3 regions of the Photorhabdus temperata genome follow, and region 2 is predicted to be linked to each of the others. Evidence: predicted binding sites of a transcription regulator. Region 2 holds the regulator's gene; each other region holds the start of a gene.

Region 1 (3,219 bases), on a different contig from region 2:
ATCTCTAATTTTTGCCAACAATAATTCTCCGATTTGTTATGTAGATATATCGTGGCCTAACATGTAATTACCCCGTAAGCCAATCAAGTTGCCAAATGGGTCTTCCACTTGACACATCCCCAGACCATCTTCAATAGCCATTGGACCTCGATACAGCCTGGCACCAAGTTGCTGAAAATGTTCAATTGCATCTTTAAGGTCAGGAACAGACCAATACATTACCGTACCTTTTTTACCTGCTCCTACTTTGTCATCAGCTTGCACAATTTCCAGCGAAAATCCGTTGATTTTTAGAACCGTAAAATCGAATTCTTCCAGATATACACTTCGAGCTTCTGGAAAAGCTTCTTTGTACCAATCAAGCCCTGCTTTCACATTGGGAACATGAATTAATAAAGCTATCGGCTTCAGATTGCATCTCCTTGTCGTTAAGTAACGCTATCTATAAAAATATAGGGTGGAAAAACCACCCTATGTGAACTCAATATCAGAGCTAACAACTTTTATATCCTGTGGTTCTAATAAAAAATAGTACCATTAATGCAAGTCACCGCGCTGCCACCGACCAAAATCTTACCGTCAGAGTGACTAAGCTGTAGACGTCCCTGACGGCCAAGTCTTTTGCCCTGTGATGAATGAACAATTTTATCGTTAATCATAGCGATTTTGTGGTAACGCATGAATGCAGCAACACTGCCGTTTCCACTGCCGCATACAGGATCTTCATTCACACCACATGAAGGCGCGAAAGAGCGCACTTCAATATCGGCTTCTCCCCCTTCCTGATAGGAGCCATAGAGACAAATCCCAGTGATGTTCATTTGAATGTCGTGCTCATGCAGCTTGGTATAATCAGGTTCCGCTGCCAGAACGGCTTCTGCTCCTGTGGTATGGGCGACAATCCAGCGAGCTCCAACGTCAATAAGTGCAGGGGCCAACGTGCGATCTAGCTGACAACCGAGAATGCTTTCGAGGAGATCTGTTTGCCCGGTACTGAGCGGTGTGATGGTCGGTTCTGGTAGTTCAAAGGTGATTGTTGTATGACCTTCTTGTGTTTCTGTCACGTTCAGTGTAATTAATCCCGCCTCACATTCCTGAATCAGTTGTCCCCTGCTCACCTGAATTAAGCCGGCTTCAAGAAGAGCATATGCGGTACCTATCGTAGGATGACCGGCAAAAGGGAGTTCACTGGCAGGTGTAAAAATCCGTACACGGTAATCTGCTAATGGGTTTTCTGCGGGGAGGACAAACGTAGTCTCTGAAAGATTGGTCCAGTTAGCAATATCCTGCATCTGTATCGGTGAAAGTTCCCTAGCATCCATGATAACGGCAACGGGATTTCCCTTGAAAGGCTGGTGAGTGAATACATCAACCTGCTTAAATGGTACGAAAGACATAAAATTTCCTTATATAGTGCCAAATTTGTAAGTGTGTCAGGGAATGATATTAAGAGCTGAAAATATGACAAAATGGTAGTTTGATGTCAAACAATCCATCATTATTATTAACGCAGTGGTTTATAATAAAAGAACAAAATCAATATAAAAATATGTGATGAAACTCCAAAAAACGAATTAAATTAAACCATTTGTGAAATAACACAATATTAATCTTAAGATCACTGTGTTTAATTCGTTCAAATAAATCAATTCCCCTATGGGGATTTTATTTTCATTTAATAACGTCAGGATATAAAACATGATTAAATTTATTTATACAAATGATAAAGAAAAATGGAAAGAAGAATCATCGATCACAAGAACGAATAAAAAAGCCAATTTAATTATCACCAACAAACGAGGTCGAAAACTAGACGGATTTGGTGGTTGCTTTAATGAACTTGGGATGAAGGCTTTACTCGATCTGGATAAAGAAAATAGAAAAATTGTTTTAGATAAATTATTTTCTCCGGATGGAGAATGTAAATTTACATTAGCCAGAATGCCTATTGGCGCCAGTGATTACGCTGTTTCTTGGTATAGTTTAAATGATATTGAAGATGATTATAGTATGGCATATTTCTCAATCCAAAGAGATAAAAGTCTACTTATTCCCTATATAAAAGAAGCTTTAAACAGACAACCAAATTTAAAAATATCGGCTTCACCATGGAGCCCTCCTGTATGGCTTAAAACTCATCAAGTATATAATTTTGGCAAACTAAAGAGTGACGCTCAAAGCCAGGATGCATATGCTTTATATTTCACAAAATTCGTCGAATCTTATCATAAAGAAGGAATTTCAATTGCTCAGGTCCATATCCAGAATGAAGTCGCGGCGGATCAAAAATTTCCTTCTTGTGTATGGAGCGGCGAGCAATTAAGAGATTTCATAAAAGAACACCTCGGTCCAAAATTTGAAAAAGATAATATCAAGACTGAGATTTGGTTAGGTACCATTAATTCACCTGAATTCTTTAAAGAAGTCGGTCAGGATTATGATAATTACGCAAACTGTGTATTACGTGATGAAGACGCCTATAGATATGTGAAAGGCGTTGGTTATCAATGGCAAGGGAAAAATGCTATTCAAAGAACAGTACAAAGCTATCCAGAATTAAAATATTATCAAACTGAAAATGAATGCGGTGATGGTAATAATAGTTGGGAATATGCCCATTATGTATTTACACTTTTCAGGCATTATTTAACTAATGGGGCTAATGGTTATTTGTATTGGAATATGGTATTGCATTCAGGTGGAGAAAGTAGTTGGGGTTGGAAACAGAATAGTATGATAAGTATTCCAATAGGTAAAAACGAAGTGATATATAATCCAGAATATTATGTCATGCGCCATTTTTCTGGTTTAATTTTACCTGATGCAAAACATATCGAATTAGAAGGCCATATGTCAGGAAATGCTGTCGCTTTCGAAAATAAAGAAGGTTCCATTATTGTTAATATAAATAACTCTTATCAAGAAAAGAAACTATTAAATATCAAACATAATGATGATGTTTGGCGTGTTTGTTTAGAACCCAATTCTATTAATTCGATTATTTTTCTCTAAATTATCATCATCTTGGTTTTTACTGGAGTATAAATCTTCTGAGTGGGGGTGATAGATTGGTTTTATAGGTATTCTATACGGTTTATCTGGGATAATTACCCCCTATTGATTCAATCATAGGTTATTATTAAAAATATATTTTAATATTTAATTTTCTAGGTGTTTTTATATCTGTCTCGATATTCTTTTGGTGTCATATTATAATTT
Region 2 (3,219 bases):
ATCAAGTCATGTTGCCAATTTATTCACCGGCACAGTTTATACCGGTGAAAGGGCAAGGCAGCCGTGTATGGGATCAGCAAGGGAAAGAGTATATTGATTTTGCCGGTGGTATTGCTGTTATGGCTTTGGGGCATTGTCATCCTGAGTTAGTGGATGCTTTAAAGCAGCAAGGGGAGAAACTTTGGCATATCAGTAATATTTTCACCAATGAACCAGCTTTGATACTCGCGCAGAAACTGATTGATGCAACTTTTGCGGAGCGGGTATTTTTTGCCAACTCGGGAGCGGAAGCGAATGAAGCTGCATTTAAGCTGGCGCGTCATTATGCCATTACCCGTTACCATCCATATAAAACCAAAATCATCGCATTCCATCAGGGGTTTCATGGTCGTACCCTGTTTACGGTCTCTGTTGGTGGTCAACCAAAATACGCTGATGGTTTTGGGCCAAAACCCGCAGATATTATTCATGTGCCTTTTAATGACTTAGATGCAGTAAAGGCGGTCATGGATGACCATACTTGTGCTGTTGTATTAGAACCTGTTCAGGGAGAAGGGGGAGTCACGCCGGCGACACCCGCATTTATTCATGGGTTGCGTGAACTTTGCGATAAGTATCAGATATTGTTGGTATTTGATGAAGTACAAAGTGGAATGGGCCGTACCGGTAAGTTATTTTCTTATATGTATTATGATGTTGTGCCGGACATTATCACCACAGCGAAGGCGCTGGGAGGTGGTTTCCCTGTCAGTGCTATGCTGACTACAGCGAATATCGCTTCGGTGATGGTGCCGGGAACTCACGGCACAACTTATGGTGGTAATCCGCTGGCTTGTGCGGTTGCAAATGCTGCTTTTGACATTATCAATACGCCAGAGGTCTTGGATGGTGTTGAAAAACGTCATCATTTGATTGTGAATTTTCTGAATGATATCAATCAAAAATATTCGATATTTGGTGAAATCCGTGGCAAGGGATTGCTGATTGGTGCGGAACTAAAAGCGCAGTATCAGGGAAAATCTAAAGAGATCCTGCAACTGGCGGCTGAAAATGGTCTGATGTTATTGAGTGCCGGTAATGATGTACTGCGTTTCACGCCTTCGCTGATTATCAGTGAAGAGGAGATAGCCCAGGGGATGGAACGGCTGGAGAAGGCAATTAGTCAGTTGGTGTAAATAAAAATCAGCGCAATATAATGCGCTGATTAATTAGGAATTAACGTGTACCGTAAACAACAATTGTTTTGCCGTGTGCGGAGATCAGATTTTGATCTTCCAGCATTTTTAAAATACGGCCAACCGTTTCACGGGAACAGCCAACAATCTGACCAATTTCCTGACGAGTGATTTTGATTTGCATTCCGTCCGGGTGGGTCATTGCATCTGGTTGTTTCGCCAGATTCAGTAAAGTCTGAGCAATCCGGCCGGTTACATCCAGGAAAGCCAGGTTACCGACTTTCTCAGAAGTTGTTTGCAAACGGCTTGCCATTTGGGCAGATAAACGCATTAAAATATCTGGGTTTACCTGAATCAGTTGACGGAATTTTTTATAGGAAATTTCCGCTACTTCACAGGCGCTTTTGGCCCGTACCCAGGCTGTACGCTCTTGTCCTTCTTCAAATAATCCAAGCTCGCCAATGAAATCTCCCTGGTTTAAATAGGAGAGGATCATCTCTTTGCCTTCTTCATCTTTAATCAAAACCGCAACAGAACCTTTTACGATGTAGTAAAGCGTCTCTGCTTTTTCGCCTTGATGAATAAGCGTGCTTTTGGATGGATATTTATGAATATGGCAGTGTGACAAAAACCATTCAAGAGTGGGGTCTGTTTGTGGCTTGCCGAGAACCATTCGCTTCATCCTCTGTTGTTATCGCTGCCTAAATAACACGAGAACCTAAAAGTTTCTCGTCAGGCTGGCTTAAAAGACACTAGCTTAACATATTAGTTTGCTGAAAAACCGACAGGTGAGGGTTTTATATAGGTTATCTGAAATTTGAAACTTGAGTATTGATCTTAACCCATATATACCCAGACCTGCTTCTGTTTTTAACACAGGAAAAGGCTTCTGTCTTGTCTTGTATTGTTTCAGCACAATAAACCGCTCATTAGATTGCCAGTTTAATACTGAAAGAGTAGGCTTTGATGCAAAAAATGACTTAAGGGGTACTTATGCAAGCGCGGGTAAAATGGGTTGAAGGGTTGTCTCTTTTGGGGGAGTCGTCTTCGGGTCATCAGATAATGATGGATGGAAATGCCGGCGATAAGGCACCGAGCCCAATGGAAATGGTATTAATGGCAGTTGGCGGTTGCAGCACGATTGATGTTATTTCTATTTTGCAGAAAGGTCGATATGACATAAAAGATTGTGAAGTGAAATTAACTTCTCGCCGTCGTGAAGAGGCGCCACGCTTGTTTACTTCTATTAATCTGCATTTTATTGTTACCGGCAAGGATTTATCAGATAAAGCAGTTGAACGCGCCGTCACGCTTTCCGCAGAGAAATATTGTTCTGTTTCGTTGATGTTGGGGAAATCAGTTGAACTTACCTACAGCTTTGAAATTAAAGAGGCAGAGTAAGATATTATTTCCTGATTGAAAAATAACGACAGGTAACTAATATCAGTTACCTGTTTTTTTAACTGAATAATATGAGAAGTGGATTCAAACGCTGAGTTTTCTGGATTTATCCCAGGTTTTAATCAACAAATTTTTTCCCCTTCCAGTAATCGCTGTACCAATGGCGTCATAATTAATTCCATGGCCAGTCCCATTTTTCCACCGGGAACTACGATGGTATTAATGCTTGAAACAAATGAACCTTGTAACATTGATAAAAGATACGGGAAATCAATTTGAGTGAGGTCACGGAAACGGATGACAATAAAACTTTCATCCAGGGATGGAATGGCTTTGGCTGAAAATGGATTGGACGTATCAACAGTCGGGACGCGCTGGAAATTTATATGTGTCCGGGAAAATTGGGGGGTAATGTAGTTAATATAATCATCCATAGAACGAACAACGGAATCCATCACCGCTTCCTGTGAGTGTCCCCGTTCTCCGGTATCGCGGATAAGTTTCTGTATCCATTCAAGGTTGACAATCGGCACCACCCCCACTAGCAGATCGACATGACTGGCAACATTATGTTGTGGTGTTACCACGCCACCGTGCAGGCCTTCATAAAACAGCACATCGGTCTGCTTTGGCAAGGCTTCCC
Region 3 (3,219 bases), on a different contig from region 2:
CTGCCATTTACCCGTCAATCTGATCATCATACCGTTTATATACCAATGAATATTATTGGCAATCTTTATGTTTCCAATGGGATGTCAGCAGGCAATACAGTCAATGAAGCCAGAGTTCAGGGGTTATCAGAAGTTTTTGAACGCTATGTAAAAAACCGGATTATCGCAGAAGGCATCAGCCTGCCAGAAATTCCCCAGGAAGTGATGAGTCGTTATCCTGGGGTTGTTGAAGCAGTTAACAAATTACAGGATGAAGGCTTCCCACTCTATTGTTATGACGCTTCTCTTGGTGGGCAATTCCCGGTTATTTGTGTGGTTCTGTTTAACCCCAATAATGGTACCTGTTTCGCCTCTTTTGGTGCTCATCCTGAATTTGGTGTGGCACTGGAACGTACAGTTACCGAACTGTTGCAGGGCCGCAGTCTAAAAGATCTGGATGTGTTCAATGCCCCCACTTTCGATAATGAAGAAGTTGCGGAACATACCAATCTGGAAACCCACTTTATTGATTCGAGTGGATTAATCAGTTGGGATCTATTCAAGCAAGATGCTGATTATGCATTTGCTGACTGGAATTTCAGCGGCACCACAGAAGAAGAATTTGCCACCTTGATGGCTATCTTCAAACAGCTGGATGCGGAAGTTTATATTGCTGACTACGAACACCTTGGTGTTTATGCCTGCCGTATTCTGGTGCCGGGTATGTCTGATATTTATCCCGTGGAAGATTTGCATATTGCCAATAACACCATGGGGATTCATCTGCGTGAAACTTTATTCGCGCTACCGGATAGCCAATGGCAACCGGAGGAATATCTGGCACTGCTTGAGCAATTAGATGAAGAAGGTCTGGACGATTTTACCCGTGTCCGTGAACTGCTTGGCATTGCTGTTGGTAAAGATAATGGCTGGAGCAATTTACGTATTGGTGAACTGAAATCCATGTTAGCGCTGGCAGGTGGTGATCTGGAACAAGCGCTGATTTGGGTAGAGTGGACTCAGGATTTTAACGCCTCAGTCTTTACAACTGAACGGGCTAACTATTATCGCTGTCTGCAAACACTGCTTTTACTTGCTTTGGAAACGGATAAAGAACCTTCACAATATTACCAGGCATTCATAAAAATGTACGGACAGGATGCTGTTGAAGCAGCGTCAGCGGCTATTTCCGGTGAAAATTGTTTTTATGGCCTGTGGTCAATCGATTCAGATTTAAAATCACTGTCTGCTCATCAGGCTTTATTAGCCGCTTATGATAAGTTGCAAAAAGCAAAAAATCATTTCTGGAACGCCAAATAATATTCAATTTGGCTGAAAAGATAATTTATTATTAAAAGTAAAATTCAGGTTAAATTAAGTTTATTTAAAACAACAAATAAATAACAAATTAACCTGAAATTTTACTGATTGAATGGCCTTTCAATCAGTAAATAAAAAAATACAATAAAATTTAAAAAAATTTTAATTCACATAACTCAATAAATTAATTAGCATTTTATCCATTCAAACCCATCAAAACAGCGTTTGCGCTCTGAGGATTATGATCTATATCAAATTTAGCCCCACGCACCTTTGTTACTATCATTACGTACAATAACTAATGAATAATAAAGAGAATGTTAGTATGCGAGCTGACAGCCCTTTTAACTTATTGCCACCTGCTGTAATGACACAAATCGCCGATGATATTGGTGTTTATAAAACCACCAAACATCCGGCAATAACCTATATATCAGCCATCACTGCCGGGATTTTTATTTCTATTGCGTTTGTCTTTTATATTACCGCCACCACAGGAACCGCCTCTGTCCCTTACGGGCTGGCTAAATTAGTTGGCGGAATCTGTTTCTCCCTCGGATTAATGTTAGTTGTCGTTTGTGGGGCAGACTTATTTACTTCCACTGTGCTCACAATTATTTCTAAAGCAACCGGACGGATAACCTGGCACCAAATGTTTAAAAACTGGATTAACGTTTATTTAGGTAACCTGATTGGCGCGCTATTTTTCGTCGCAATGATATGGTTTGCCGGTCAATATAATGTTGCTAACGGATTATGGGGCCTGAACGTACTGCAAACAGCTGACCATAAAGTACACCACACGTTTATTGAAGCCCTGTTTTTAGGCATTCTCGCTAATCTGATGGTTTGCCTCGCGGTTTGGATGGGTTACGCCGGACGGAGTTTAATGGACAAAATATTTGTCATGATTTTACCTGTAGCCATGTTTGTCGCCAGCGGCTTTGAGCACAGTATTGCTAACATGTTTTTAATTCCGCTTGGTATTGTTATTAAGAATTTCGCACCAACTGAATTCTGGATCAATGTGGGAACAACACCCGAACAATTTTCTCAACTCACCATTTCACACTTTATTACTGACAATTTAATTCCGGTCACTATCGGTAACATTATCGGTGGCGCAATTTTGGTGGGTTTGACTTACTGGTTCATTTATCTGCGTAGCGAGCAAAAACATTAATTAGCTCCCTCGCCGGGTTTCTCAAAAGTTCGATTATTAAAAGGTAGAAGTATCATGAGTGAATTAAATGGAAAATTCTCTGTCGCATGGCAAGGTTTTAATCAGGGTGACTGGCAAAACGAAGTTAACGTTCGTGACTTCATCCAAAAAAATTATACACCCTATGAGGGTGATGAATCTTTCCTGGCAGGTTCGACCAAAGCAACTGATACCCTGTGGGAAAAAGTCATGGAAGGTATCAAAATCGAAAACCGCACTCATGCGCCGGTTGATTTTGATACTAATGTTGCTGCTACCATTACCTCCCATGATGCGGGTTACATCGAAAAAGATCTGGAAACTATCGTTGGCCTGCAAACCGAAGCCCCGCTGAAACGCGCCCTGATCCCATTTGGCGGCATCAAAATGGTGGAAGGATCATGTAAAGTTTATGGCCGTGAACTCGATCCTAAACTGAAACAAATTTTCACTGAATATCGTAAGACGCATAACCAGGGTGTGTTCGATGTTTACACGCCAGATATTCTAAAATGCCGAAAATCCGGTGTGCTAACAGGTTTGCCTGATGCCTATGGCCGTGGTCGTATCATTGGTGACTATCGCCGAGTTGCGGTATACGGTATCGACTATCTGCGTGATGATAAATTCGCCCAATTCAATTCGTTGCAAGAAAAACTGGAAAACGGCGAAGATCTGGCGACAACTATTCAGTTACGGGAAGAGATTGCCGAACAGCA

What was found. The regulator CRP, encoded in region 2, controls carbon source genes, mostly activating them, when cyclic AMP is high. The targets are predictions, from matches to a motif close to ATGTGANNNNNNTCACAT.
Region 1: the regulator CRP is predicted to act here: its motif matches at 1,550-1,567, upstream of LGZ99_RS12515 (PhzF family phenazine biosynthesis protein).
Region 3: the regulator CRP is predicted to act here: its motif matches at 1,539-1,556, upstream of focA (formate transporter FocA).

Annotation. Positions count from the first base shown of each region.
Region 1 covers NZ_JAJAFX010000028.1:18,440-21,658, forward strand. The annotation lists gene LGZ99_RS12510 (VOC family protein) at 37-375, opposite strand; gene LGZ99_RS12515 (PhzF family phenazine biosynthesis protein) at 519-1,397, opposite strand; gene LGZ99_RS12520 (glycoside hydrolase family 30 protein) at 1,699-3,012, shown strand; gene LGZ99_RS12525 (XylR family transcriptional regulator) at 3,168-3,219, opposite strand, start outside.
Region 2 covers NZ_JAJAFX010000027.1:51,214-54,432, forward strand. The annotation lists gene argD (bifunctional acetylornithine/succinyldiaminopimelate transaminase) at 1-1,175, shown strand, start outside; gene crp (cAMP-activated global transcriptional regulator CRP) at 1,216-1,848, opposite strand; gene LGZ99_RS12265 (OsmC family protein) at 2,169-2,576, shown strand; gene LGZ99_RS12270 (phosphoribulokinase) at 2,699-3,219, opposite strand, start outside.
Region 3 covers NZ_JAJAFX010000012.1:72,995-76,213, forward strand. The annotation lists gene ycaO (30S ribosomal protein S12 methylthiotransferase accessory factor YcaO) at 1-1,299, shown strand, start outside; gene focA (formate transporter FocA) at 1,625-2,482, shown strand; gene pflB (formate C-acetyltransferase) at 2,537-3,219, shown strand, end outside.